Regions from separate parts of the Herbaspirillum hiltneri N3 genome, predicted to be linked through region 2. Evidence: predicted binding sites of a transcription regulator. Region 2 holds the regulator's gene; each other region holds the start of a gene.
The links. Region 2 encodes LexA, which represses DNA repair genes until DNA is damaged. Its sites were predicted from a motif close to ACTGTATNNNNATACAGT; they were not measured.

Region 1 (4,394 bases), 1.3 Mb from region 2:
TAGCACACCACCGAATTGGCCGCCGAGCCGCGGCCCTGCCGCAGGATGCCGTTGTCTTTGGCGAAGCGCACGATGTCGTAGACCGTCAGGAAGTACGGCTCGTAGGCCATGTCGTTGATCAGCGTCAGCTCATGCTCGATCTGGCCGGAGACCGATTCCGGGATGCCGGCCGGATAGCGCAGGTGGGCGCCGAGATAAGCCTCCTGCCGTAAATAAGCGGCGGGCGTCTGCCCCTCGGGAACCAGTTCCTCGGGATATTCGTAGCGCAGTTCGTCCAGTTTGAAATGGCACAGGGAGGCGATGCGCAGGGTTTCTTCCAGCGCCGCCGCGGGAAAGATATTCGCCAGCCTCAGACGCGAACGCAGATGCTGTTCGGCGTTCGGGGCCAGGTCATAGCCGCAATCGCCGACCGCCTTTCCGAGCCGGATCGCAGTCAGCGTGTCCTGCAAGGGCTTGCGCGAACGCACGTGCATGTTGACCTGGCCGAGCGCGACCACCGGCAGGCCGCAGCGTCCGGCGGCCTCCTGGATCGCGCCGCGGTGCAGGTCGTCGAGCGGCCGGTACAGCTGGGTCAGGCCGAGCCAGGCGCGCTGCGGAAACGTGCGCGCCAGCCAGTCGGCCTGCTGCGCCAGCAAGGCGCCGTCGGCGGGATAATGCGGCGCCAGCACCAGCAGGCAATCGGGCAAGCCGCGCAGGTGGGCATGCGACTCCTGCGGCGAAGAGAAATCCTCTATGCCGATGCGGTAGCTACCCTTGTCGGCGCGCGTGCGGCCCAGTGTGATCAGTTCGGACAGGTTGCCGTAGCCTTCGCGGTTCTGCGCCAATGCAATGAGCGTAAGCGGCGGCTGTCCTGCTTCCCATTCGATCCGAAAACAGGAGCCGATGATCAGCTTCATGCCGGCGTTTTTGGCTTCCATATGCGCGCGCACCACGCCGGCCAGCGAACACTCGTCGGTCACCGCCAGCGCGGTGTAGCCGAGCTGCACCGCGCGCGCAGCGAGCTCTTCGGCGTGCGAGGCGCCTTCGAGGAAGCTGAAGTTGGACAGACAGAACAGTTCGGCGTAATCAGGAATTTTCGTCGGCGTCTCAAGCATGGCGCGCCTCCCTCAGCCGAACACGCCGTGCAGATACCAATGCGGTTCGACGCCGTCGACGTCGCCGATACGCTCGCGGTAGATCCAGTAATGGCAATGGTCGGCGCCTGCAGCGATGTAATAGTCGCGCGTGACCAGCAGGCCGTTCCACCAGCCGGCTTCGATGCGTTCGGGCGGCGATACCGGGCGCAGGCGCGAACCGTAATACGGCCGGTGCTGGCGCATGACCAGGGCTACCGGTTTTTCCAGCAGCCAGCCCGGACGCGGCGGCAGCGGGCGCGCCTCGAGCGGCGCAGCAGGTTCCATCACGGACACCCAGCGGTTGGCCTGCTCCGGCCGGTAGTCGGCCAGCGGCGACGGCTGCAGCACGTGTTCGGCGCCCAGCCGCGCCACCAGCAATTCGAGCAGGCGCTTGTAATCCTCCGGCGCACCGCCCGGCTCGGGAAACAGGCTCTCGCTGGCCGGCGCCATCGCTTCGGTGCGCGCAGCCTCGAGCACCACGGCGATGATGGGCGCACTGATCTCGAGTTGCGCCAGCCGCTCCTTGAGCAGGCGGACCAGGTGTGCATCCTGCCAGGCCGGTTCGGCCAGCGCGAGTTCGATCACGGTCGGCGCGACGGCCTGGCGGCCGCGTTCGTGTTCCAGCTGCACGCATACCTGCGTGACCGCCAGCTGGCGCGCTGTGAGCCAGCCGCACAGCTGCGCCAGCAAGGCTTGCACGGTGTGCTGCGCGGCGTCGGCATGTTCGATGCGCTCGGTGAGTTCGATGCGCTGGCGGAAGCTCGGCGGCGTCTCTATCCAGGCATGCAGTTCCGGTGCTTCGCCGTAGGCGCAATCGAGCGCATCCAGCATGCGGGTGTCGCCGCGCCGCTGCAAACCTGCGCGCGGCAGACGGCGCAAGTCGGCCAGGTTGCGGCAGCCGACGCCCTTCAGCCAATCAAGATACGGCAGCGTCGCCGGCAAAGCATCGACCGGCAAGCGATCAAGGCGGTGCTGCAGCCGCGGCGTACTCAAGGTGCGCGGATGACGATGGCCGGACAAATGGCGATGACGCGCCAGCAAGGCGGCGCCGGCTGCCGTCGGCGCGCAGCTGATGGCGGCGGTCAGGCCGAGCCGGCGCACGGTGCCGTGCACGCGCCGGCATAACGCGCGGATGCCGCCGAACAGGCGCAGGCTCGCGCCGATGTCGAGCACGATGGTGGCGTCGTCGCTGAAGGCGGCCTGCGGCGTGTATTGCAGCAGCGCGGTGGCGGCGCCGGACAGCGTCTGCGCTTCGCGCTCGATGGCGCGCTCGTGCATGTGGGCGCGCGGCAGCAAGGCCAGCACGCCGCCGCGGCGCATGCCGTAGTGCACGCCGGCGTCGCAGGCCGACTGCGACGCCGCCATGACGCGGGTGTGCTCCAGCACGACCGCGGCGGTCTCATCCGACCAGTTCGGATAAAACACTTCCAGCGGCAACAGGGGCAGGTGTACGGCGATCCACAGACGCATGATGCAAAAGATTCAGAGATGGCAGTGATACAAACAAGGGAGTGTCGCGCTGCGGACCGCGCCGCTTGACGAAACCGATATCGACGCCGCCCGCAGCGGCCATCAGCGACAGCCGCAACGGCGCCGGCGAGGCATCCTGGGCGCAGCTGAGCGGACGCAGCATGACGAACAAGGTATTGCCGCCCTGCGCCGCCAGATGCAGCCGGCGCACGCTCTCCTTGCGCAGATGGCGCTGCCAGAACAGCAGCACCGCGCAACTGTCAGACTTCAGGATCTGTTCGGCGGCCCAGGCGGCGTCGGCGCTGGTGGCGGCGCGCACCGACAGCAGGCGCTCGACGTCGACGCCGAGCTGGCGCCAGCCGATGGCTTGTGGCGCGTGCGGCGTCTGCACCAGCGCAATGCGGCGCGGCGCCAGCGCTTTCAAGGCGGGACCGAGCAAGCGCAATTCGCCCGCGCCCGGTTGCTGCAACAGCAAGTCGATCAGCGCCCCGACCGGCCAGCCGCGCCCCGGCAACTCCGCCGACAAGCCGGCAAAGCCGGTATCGATGCAGCGCGCGCCGCCCTGCGCCAACTGCGACGCGAGCCAGAGGGAGTTGTGGATGCTTTGGGGACTATCAATAATGTTAATGAAGGGCGAAGGCATAAGGCATTGAATACTGTGTTTATATACAGTATATTGCCAGCTCCGCTTAGTCAACCCGAGATGCGCGATTCCTCAAAAATCGGCGTTACCGAAAAGAAATGATGAGACCATCAAGGAGCAATCCAGGCGCCATGCCAGCCGTCGTCGCGGCGAAATACCGCGCGCCGGTGGCCATCGGGCGAGATGTCGAGGTACTCGAGCCGGTCCAGCACGACACGGACCACGCAAAAATTCGCATAGCCGTCGCCATCACCATCATCATCGCCCCGTGCGTCGACATGGCCCGCTTCGGGCGTGCCGAGCGGCGTCCCCGGCGCAAACGGCGTGCGGTACAGAATCAGTGTATGCTGCCGCGCGGCGTTCCAGACGGCGCGCCGTTCGGCCTCATCGGCACAGATCTGCGCACGGCCTTCGAGCCGGATCTGCAGCAAGTTGCCGAGGTCGAGTCCGGTCAGGGCAATGCGCGGATCGGCGCGCAACTGAGCGACCTTGGCCGAGCGCACGTCGGTGTGGAAAGAGATTGCGCCGCCCGTCTGGTCCGCATCGCGCAGCACCACGGTACGCACCTGCGGCATGCCGGCGGCCTCGCCGATGCCATTGGTCGCGGCTTGCCACATTGTCAACGGCGAACGTTGCGGACCGGCGCCGGTGGCGAGCGCTTTCCAAATCGCGGCGTGGATGTCGTTCAGTGCAGTCATGTGCGGTTCTTGCCTTCCATCAGGGAGCTACGCATTGTAATCGTGTCATGCTTGTTGCGGCATGCATACGTGGCGTCTCATGGCGCTGCGAAATATTTCTCGTCTCGGCTACAATATTTTCCCTCATGATCCGTCTTCATCCTGCCCATCGCTACCCGACCCGGGTTCCGGCCCCACGCTCCCACCGTGGCTGCCGTCGATTTGCCGATTGAACCCCGCTCACGCGCCGGTCGACCGGCACATGCAATATGGCGGCGCATACACGCCCGCCCCATCAAGAAAGAAAAGAACATGACTCCTGCAACCCCTGCAACTCCTGCTGCTCCTTTACAGTTTTCCCCTTACCAAAAATTCGTCGTCGGCGTGCTGGCCTTCCTGCAATTCGCCGTGATCCTCGACTTCATGCTGATGTCGCCGCTGGGCGCGCTGATCATGCCGGACATGCAGATCACGCCGCAGCAATTCGGC
Region 2 (4,394 bases):
ATCGCCCGCCAGTAATTGCCCTAATGCAAGGTTGTGCTGGGCGGTCAGATAGTTGGGCTTGAGCGCCAGCGCATCGTGGAAAAACTGCAGCGAAGACACCGTTTCGCCATAGTCATACATGGTTGCTCCAATGTTATTCAGCGTCAACGGATGCTTGGGGTCCACTTCGAGTGCCTTGCGGAACAGCGCCATCGCGTCTTCATAGCGGTCCTGGGTGGAAAACAGGCTGGAGGCAAGCTTCGCGTAGCTGTTCGGGTCCTTGGGCGCCAATTCGATGACCCGCTGGTAGTGCTCGTGGGCCTTGTCGTAGTCTTTTTGCTTGATATACGTGTCGGCAATCTTGTTCTGGGCGTAAATGTCGGTCGGATCCAGCAACAGCGAGGTCTTGTGGCATTCAAGGGCATCCTTGAGCATGCCCATTTCCTGGAAGGCGATGCCCAGGTTGGTGTGCGCCGGCGCAAAGTTGATCTGCAGCTGCAGCGCTTTGAGCAAAACCTCGATCGCTTCCTTGTATTGCTTGGCATCGATCAGGGCTTTGCCCAGATGGGACAGCGGGCCTGGTGCGTCCGGGTTGCGTTTGACGGCATCCTCGAAGTAGGCAATCGAGGCGTCCGGATCGTTTTTTTCATGCAGCGCGTTGGCCAGGCCGATGCGCGCGTCCTTGTTGTCTGTGTTGAGCTTGATGGCTTCGTCGTACAGCGCGATCGAATCATCGATGCGATCCTGCTTGAGAACGGAGGTGGCCAAATTGGCGACGTATTCCGAATTGGTCGGATCTGCAGCTACTGCTTTACGCAGGGCAGCCTCTGCGGCGACATAGTCGTTCTCATGCATGGCGATCAGACCCCAGGCATGATTGGCATAGACCAGATTGGGCGCGCGCTTGAGTACCTGAGCGCACAATACTTTCGCTTCGGCGACCTTGTGGTCGTCCAGCAAGCCCAGGCATTCTCTTACGGCGAGGAGATCTTTGACATTGGGTTGAGCATTCTTGTGGGCGGGCTTGTTGCTGCTACGCGTTGACATTGTGATTCCTTACCGGATTGAATAGTTATGCTGTTGCACGAGCGGGCTGCGAATGCGAATTGAGCTGCCCGGTCGCAATAAGCTATACGTATCATATGATGCAATTCCGGTTTCGATCCGGCAAACAGACGTAAAAAAAGCCCGCGATTTAGCGGGCTTTAGTTTGTGTGGGGCTCGAGGCGGGATCAGTTCCAGCTGCGCAGCAAGCCCACGGCCAAGCCTTCCAGAGCGAAGTTTTCTTCCTCGGAAGAGACCTTGATCACCTTGAAGTCGGGATTTTCCGGCAGCAGTTCAATCAGGGAGCCGGTCTTGCGATAGCGCTTGACGGTGACGTCGTCGCCTATTCGCGCCACGACGATCTGCCCGTTGCGCGCCTGATCGGCCTTTTTCACCGCCAGCAAGTCGCCGTCCAGTATGCCCGCATCGCGCATCGACATGCCGCGCACTTTCAGCAAATAGTCCGGTTTGGCCGAGAACAGCGCCGGATCGACGTTGTAATTGCTTTCGATATGTTCTTGCGCCAGGATCGGCGAACCGGCGGCGACGCGGCCTACCAGCGGCAGCGACAGCTGCATGAGCGCCGGGTGCGGCAGGGCCATCTGGCGGCCCGGATTGCCGGCCGATCCATCGCGCAGGCGGATGCCGCGCGAGGTGCCTGGTGAAATCTCAATGGCGCCTTTGCGCGCCAGTGCCTGCAAATGTTCTTCGGCGGCGTTGGCGGAGCGGAAGCCGAGCTCGTTGGCGATCTCTGCCCGCGTCGGCGGGAAGCCGGTATTTTCGATGGCATCTTTGATCAGATTCAGAATCTGTTCCTGGCGAGCGGTCAGTTTGAGCATGTCGGCTTTCGGGGGAAGTTATGCTGGTTGCATAAACAGTCTGTATTTTTATACAGTTATAAAGCAGTGTCAATCTGCAATATTGAAATCATGTCATCGGCCGTTTTCTGATTTGTGGGCCCGGGCCCACGGCAAATGCCTGAAAGCATTGAGGTTTTTGACATTCTGTTATATGATTGCGGGCTTTCCTCTTCCCACACTCGTCTTGACGCCGAGGTGGGCGATTTGTTAATCAGTCCATAAAGGAGTCTACATGCGTCATTATGAAATCGTATTTATCGTCCATCCGGACCAAAGCGAGCAAGTTCCAGCGATGATCGAGCGTTACAAGGGCATCGTTACTGCACGCGGCGGCAAGATTCACCGTGTCGAAGATTGGGGCCGTCGTCAATTGGCGTACCAAATCCAAAAACTGGCAAAAGCACACTACGTTTGCCTGAATATCGAAGTTGACGGCGAAACTCTGGCCGAAATCGAAACCGGCTTCAAGTTCAACGATGCAGTGTTGCGTCATCTGACAGTCAAGTTGAAGAAGGCCGAAACCGGTCCTTCGCCAATCCTGAAGGCTGTCCAGAAAGAAGACGCCGCAAAGAGCAATCGCGCAGAAGCACCAGCGGCCTGATTGCTGATATCGCGATAGAAAAGCACCAGGGAGCGTGAATCACTTTCAGTTTGTTGCCAGTATCGCCGAGCGTGACGTCATACGTTACACCCCGGCCGGCATCCCGGTAGTGACTGCGAAGTTGCAGCACCAGTCGGAACAGACGGAAGCAGGCATCAAGAGGTTGGTCGAGTTTGAAATCACTGCATTCGCTGCAGGTGAAATTTCAGGCCGGCTCAATCAGGCCGGTCTCGGCGAGATGCTCAAGTTCAGTGGCTTCATGGCGCGCAGGAATCGCAACAGCAAAAGCCTCGTGTTTCACATCGTTGATTTTGAATCTGTAGTTTAGAACCACTCAATTTTTAGATATCAGGAGCCGCAAAATGGCATTCGGTAAAAAGTTCGATAAAAGCAAGTTGAAGCAAAAACGCCAACAGCAAAACCCGCTGTTCAAGCGCAAAAAATTCTGCCGTTTCACAGCAGCAGGTGTTGAGCAAGTCGATTACAAAGACGTCGACACCCTGAAGGATTTCGTGCAAGAAAACGGCAAGATCATGCCAGCACGTCTGACCGGCACCAAGGCACACTATCAGCGTCAAGTTGACACTGCGATCAAGCGCGCACGCTACCTCGCGTTGCTGCCATACACAGATCTGCACAACGCGTAATTGACGACGAGATATAGGAGAAAAACATGCAAGTCATTCTGTTGGAAAAAGTCGTTAATCTCGGTGGTCTGGGCGAAGTCGTCCGCGTCAAGGACGGTTACGCACGTAACTTCCTGATCCCGCAACGCATGGCGCGCCGCGCCACAGCAACCGCCATCGCCGAATTCGAAGCGAAGCGCGCCGAGCTGGAAAAGGCCGCCGCTGAAAAGCTGGCAGCAGCACAAGCCCAAGGCGAAAAGCTCACCGGCCTGACAGTCAAGATCACCCAGAAGTCCGGCGTTGACGGTCGTCTGTTCGGTTCCGTGACCAACTTTGACATCGCTGATGCGCTGACAAAGCAAGGTTTCCCGGTCGAAAAGGCGCAAGTTCGTCTGCCACAAGGTCCTCTGAAGATCGTTGGCGAGCACGCTGTTTCGGTTGCTCTGCACACCGACGTCGTGGTTGACGTGACTGTTGCTGTTGCGGGCGACCACGCGTAATTCATCACGCCAAGTCGTTCCATCTGTTTTGATAAAGAAGCCGGGTTCGCCTGGCTTTTTTATTTTTACCGGCCTGTGGCGACATGCCGCGGCCGGTGCAAGTCCGACTGCAGGTTGTAAAACCGCCGGCTAATTCGTCCCCGCACCTGAAGCGACTACTCTTAGCAGGTATAATGCGCGCCATGAACGCATCTCCCGATCCGCAACTAGAATCCCTGCGCGTCCCGCCGCACTCCATCGAAGCCGAACAATCCGTCCTTGGCGGTTTGCTGCTCGACAACGCCGCGTGGGATCGTATCGCCGACTTCGTCAGCGCGGAAGATTTCTATCGCTACGATCATCGCATCATTTTCCAGCACATCGTCAAGCTGATCAACGAAACCAAGCCGGCCGACGTGATCACGGTCTACGAAGCGATGTCCACCAGCGGCAAGGCCGAAGAGGTGGGCGGCCTGAGCTATCTCAACGCGCTGGCGCAAAACACGCCCTCGGCGGCGAATATCCGCCGCTACGCCGAAATCGTGCGCGACCGCAGCATTCTGCGCAAGCTGATCACGGTCTCCGACGAGATTTCCGGCGACGCTTTCCATCCGCAGGGCAAGAACGTCAAGCAGATGCTGGATGAAGCGGAATCAAAAATTTTCGCCATCGCCGAAGAGGGCTCGCGCGGCTCCCAGGGCTTCCTGTCGATCCAGCCGCTGCTTACCCAGGTGGTGGAGCGTATCGACGAACTGTACAACCGCGACAGCACCAGCGACATCACCGGCGTGCCGACCGGCTTCAT
Region 3 (4,394 bases), 670 kb from region 2:
GTGGCGATTGTCCCGGCGTCGGTGATGCAACGCGTGAACATGCCCGGCGTGACGTATCGGCAAATCGAGGGGAAGATCATTCCGGGAGCCATCGCGCTGGCTTCGCGCAAGCATGAAAAATCTCCCGTGGTGCGCGCTTTCCTGAAACAGCTGAAATCGCGTCAGGCTGACAGGTAGCGCGTTACGGTCGACGGCAGGCGTCCCGGCAAGCCGCTGTGGACGCTGCTGTCGTGGAAGCGATAAGCGCCCTTGCCGGCTTTCTTGGCGGCGTACATGGCGGCGTCCGCCTTGGACAGCAACTCGTCGACGGTATGACCGTCGTCGGGATACAGCGCGATACCGATGCTCAGGCTGGTGCCGACTTCGTGGCCGCCGAGGTTGAGGTACGGCGCGCCGACGGTCTTGATCAATTTGTCGGCGATGTCGGCGATCTGGCTTTGATACTTGATGTCGGACAGCAAGACCACGAACTCGTCGCCGCCCAGGCGCGCCACCAGATCGTATTCGCGCAGGCTGGCGCACAGGCGCTGCGCCACGGCTTTCAGCAGCAGGTCGCCCACCGCGTGGCCGAGCGTATCGTTGATCGGCTTGAAGCCATCGAGATCAATGAAGAACAACGCGTACAGATTGGGGCTGCGCTTGGCGCGCGACAATTCGGCGCCGGCCAGTTCGCTGAACAGCATGCGGTTGGGAATCCCGGTCAGGTAGTCATGCGAGGCCAGCTGGTAGGCGCGCGTCTTTTCCTTTTCGAGCTGCTCGATGAGACAGATCTTTTCACGCTCCGAACGCGCCAGGCGCTCGTACAGCTTCTTGCGATGATAGGAAATGCCGATCAGGATCAGCGTCAATGTCACCACCGCGATGGAAATGACGATGGCGTAGCGCACGTATTCGTAGTGTGATCGCGTCAGGTCCGAAACGATGGCGTCGGGATCGATGGTCACGCTCACGCTGAGCGGATAGGCGCTCAGCTTTTGCAGGTTCGTGACGCTGGAGGCGGAAGTGAATGCGGCGCTGTTGTCGCCCACCAGCAACCTGCGGTCGTTGAGTGCAACCAACGGCGCACCCGTGCCGCCATTGACCGCGATGAGATAGCCATCGCCGATCTGCTGGTAATCGTGGAGGAAGCGTCCCAAGTCGAGTATCGCAACCAGATAGCCGCGCGCGCCGCTCTTCGGCGCCTGCAATGCGATCAGCATCGGCATGCGCCAGTTATGGCTGTCGGTCTTGCCGAACAAAATCGTGCCGGCTTCAGGCGCTTCCGCACCGGCAGCCGCTTGCGGGTAGGCGCGTTCCAGCAGCCGCGCGAATTCGCTTTCTTCGGGAAGTCCGGCGGAGGAATAGCGCAGCCGCATCTGCGCGTCGAACACGGCGGCGCGGACATAGGCGCTGTCGCCGTTGAACAGCAGGCCCAGATACTCGGCCGCGCTCGCGTCGCCGTCGAGGACTTTGCTGCCGACGGCGGCATATTGCCCGGCACGGCTGAGGCGGTCATTGAGATTGGCGGCCATGATGGCAGCCATGTTGTGGCTTTCGGAGGAGGCGCTTTCCACGGCCAGCTTCTTTTCGCTGGCGACGTGCGTCATGGTGATGCCCCAGATGACCACCAGCACCAAAGAGGACAGCAGCACGAAGCAGGCGGACAGGCCCCAGCCATCCTGAATCAGGATCCTGGGCCATTTTGCCTTGAATGAAAATCCGCGCCGCAATTTACCTCCGTAAATGCCTGGGGTTGGAAAGTACCGGTGCGTCCTTGTAGCCATCGCTGCAGGAAACAAATGCAAGCGAAATGCAAGCGGCATGCCCGCCAAACCATTGTAGACACAAACCACGCCGTGGTCTGTCACCCGAATGGACTAGCCCCGCCATAAAAACAACGAGCAGCCTGTGAGAGTGCCGGGCAGCAAGAATGTTCCTGCGGCGGCGCGCTTGATGTGTGTTACAGGAACGGAGCTACCCCCTGGCGCCCGCAGTGCAGACGGGCGTGCACGACCGCACGCCGCGTTGCAGAGGGCCTGTGCGGAAGATTGATCAGACGCTGTAAGTGACCGTGCGTATCGGCTGTTGCTGGCCAATCGGCATGATGGTTTGCAGGGCGTCGAACTCCGCCAGGATCAGCTCGGCCTGGTAGCAATGCGTGTTGGCGGATTTGAGGGCGTTGCGGAAAGCCTTGAGGGTGGCCGGCTTCGGTACGCCGCCGCGCCCCTTGTTGGCGCGCACGGCGTCGGCAACAATATCGGAGAGCAACGCGTCGGCGCAATTTTGCGCTTCCTTGAGCTGCACCAAACAATCGAGCAAAGCGAGAGTCTTATCCATGGCAGCACCTCAGAGGAAAGTTGTTGAAGGGAAATTCTAACCAAACGTTTATGGCTTGCACAAGCACTTCCTGCACCAAACCTGCAATATCATGAGTAGCTTGGAAGCCGCGCCAGTTCTGGCATTGCAGCATAATCACGGATTCGCGTCGCGAGCAACCAGACCAGTATAGGCAGCCGTTCGGAAGAATCCATTGTCGGTCTTTCATCACTTTGAAAATCATTTTTCCCGGACCGGAATCGTGTCCCGGGAAGCGCCCTTTTTGCGCCCTCTTCACGTCCCCTTTTTTGTAACGGCCGCCGGAGACTGTATAAAAAACCAGTAAAATAACTTCTTTTTTGCCGCCGCCTCAAGGCTCAGGATGAACGTCGACTATCTGGAGAAACTCAACCCCGAACAACGTCAGGCGGTGGAATTCGGCATCACGCCGGGCCAACCGGCGGCGCCCCCTGCCCGTCCCTTGCTGGTGATTGCCGGCGCCGGTTCGGGCAAGACCAATACGCTGGCGCACCGGGTCGCCCATTTGATCGTAAATGGCGCCGATCCACGCCGCATTTTGCTGATGACTTTTTCACGCCGCGCCGCCGCAGAAATGACGCGCCGCGTCCAGCGCATCTGCGGCGAAGCGCTCGGGGCCAACGGCCGCATCATGGCCGATGCATTGTCCTGGGCCGGCACCTTCCACGGCATCGGCGCGCAGATCCTGCGCGAATATGCGGATCAGATCGGACTCGATCCCAATTTCTCCATCCACGACCGCGAAGATTCGGCCGACCTCATGAATCTGGTGCGGCATGAACTGGGCTTGTCCAGGACCGAAAAACGCTTCCCGCTCAAGGCGACCTGCCTGGCGATCTACTCGCGCGTAGTGAATTCCGAAGCGCCGCTGGACAGCATCCTGCACAAGGTTTTTCCGTGGTGTGCGGAATGGGAGGCGCAGCTGCGCACGCTGTTCGGCGCCTATGTCGAAGCCAAGCAGGCGCACAACGTGCTCGACTACGACGACCTGCTGCTGTACTGGGCGCAGACCATCGGCGAACGCGTGCTGGCAGACGACATCGGCGCGCGCTTCGATCACGTGCTGGTGGATGAATACCAGGACACCAACCGCCTGCAATCGTCGATCCTGCTGGCGCTGAAACCGGACGGCCGGGGCCTCACGGTGGTCGGCGACGACGCCCAGGCGATCTACTCGTTCCGTGCCGCGACGGTGCGCAACATCCTCGACTTTCCGCGCGCCTTCGATCCGCCGGCCGACATCGTCACGCTCGATCGCAACTACCGCTCGACGCAGCCGATCCTGGCCGCGGCCAACAGCGTGATTGACAAGGCGCTGGAACGCTTCACCAAGAACCTCTGGACCGAGCGCGTCTCCGACCACAAGCCGCAGCTGGTATCGGTGCGCGACGAAGCCGACCAGGCGCGCTACATCGTCGAACGCATACTTGAGAACCGCGAAGCCGGCAGCACGCTGAAGGATCAGGCGGTGCTGTTCCGCGCCTCCGACCACAGCGGTCCGCTTGAAATCGAACTGGTGCGCCGGAACATTCCCTTCGTCAAATTCGGCGGTCTCAAATTCCTCGACAGCGCGCACGTCAAGGACATGCTGGCGATGCTGCGCTTCGTGCAAAATCCGCGTGACCGCGTGGCCGGATTCCGTCTGATGCAGTTGCTGCCCGGCGTCGGTCCGGGTTCGGCGCAAAAGGTGCTGGACGCCATGGCGGCGCATGCCGATCCGATTGCCGCGTTGTCCGAATTGCCGGCGCCGCCACGCAGCGGCGACGACTGGCGCGGCTTCGTCGAGGTGCTGCAGTTCATGGCGCAAGGCAAGACCGGCTGGCCCGGCGAGATCGCGCATGCGCGCAGCTGGTACGCACCGCACCTCGAACGCAAGCATGAAGACGCCACCACGCGCCAGGCCGACCTGCTGCAACTGGAGCAGATCGCCTCCGGCTATCCCTCGCGCGAGCGCTTCCTGACCGAACTTACGCTCGATCCTCCGGACGCCACCAGCGACCAGTCGGGCGTGCCGCTGCTGGACGAGGATTACCTGATCCTGTCGACCATCCATTCTTCCA

Region 1: imuA (translesion DNA synthesis-associated protein ImuA) is a predicted target of LexA. The motif match lies at 3,241-3,258, and genes of this name have one in related genera.
Region 3: F506_RS13395 (ATP-dependent helicase) is a predicted target of LexA. The motif match lies at 2,622-2,639, and genes of this name have one in related genera.

What each region holds. Positions count from the first base shown of each region.
Region 1 is NZ_CP011409.1:3,612,432-3,616,825, forward strand. Features, by position in the region: gene F506_RS16485 (error-prone DNA polymerase) at 1-1,094, opposite strand, end outside; gene F506_RS16490 (Y-family DNA polymerase) at 1,107-2,585, opposite strand; gene imuA (translesion DNA synthesis-associated protein ImuA) at 2,515-3,228, opposite strand; gene F506_RS16500 (pyridoxamine 5'-phosphate oxidase family protein) at 3,339-3,926, opposite strand; gene F506_RS16505 (MFS transporter) at 4,218-4,394, shown strand, end outside.
Region 2 is NZ_CP011409.1:2,286,882-2,291,275, forward strand. Features, by position in the region: gene F506_RS10395 (tetratricopeptide repeat protein) at 1-1,026, opposite strand, end outside; gene lexA (transcriptional repressor LexA) at 1,212-1,862, opposite strand; gene rpsF (30S ribosomal protein S6) at 2,116-2,484, shown strand; gene priB (primosomal replication protein N) at 2,519-2,812, shown strand; gene rpsR (30S ribosomal protein S18) at 2,847-3,131, shown strand; gene rplI (50S ribosomal protein L9) at 3,158-3,610, shown strand; gene F506_RS10425 (replicative DNA helicase) at 3,784-4,394, shown strand, end outside.
Region 3 is NZ_CP011409.1:2,957,676-2,962,069, forward strand. Features, by position in the region: gene F506_RS13380 (LysR family transcriptional regulator) at 1-177, shown strand, start outside; gene F506_RS13385 (GGDEF domain-containing protein) at 162-1,709, opposite strand; gene F506_RS13390 (hypothetical protein) at 2,032-2,316, opposite strand; gene F506_RS13395 (ATP-dependent helicase) at 2,678-4,394, shown strand, end outside.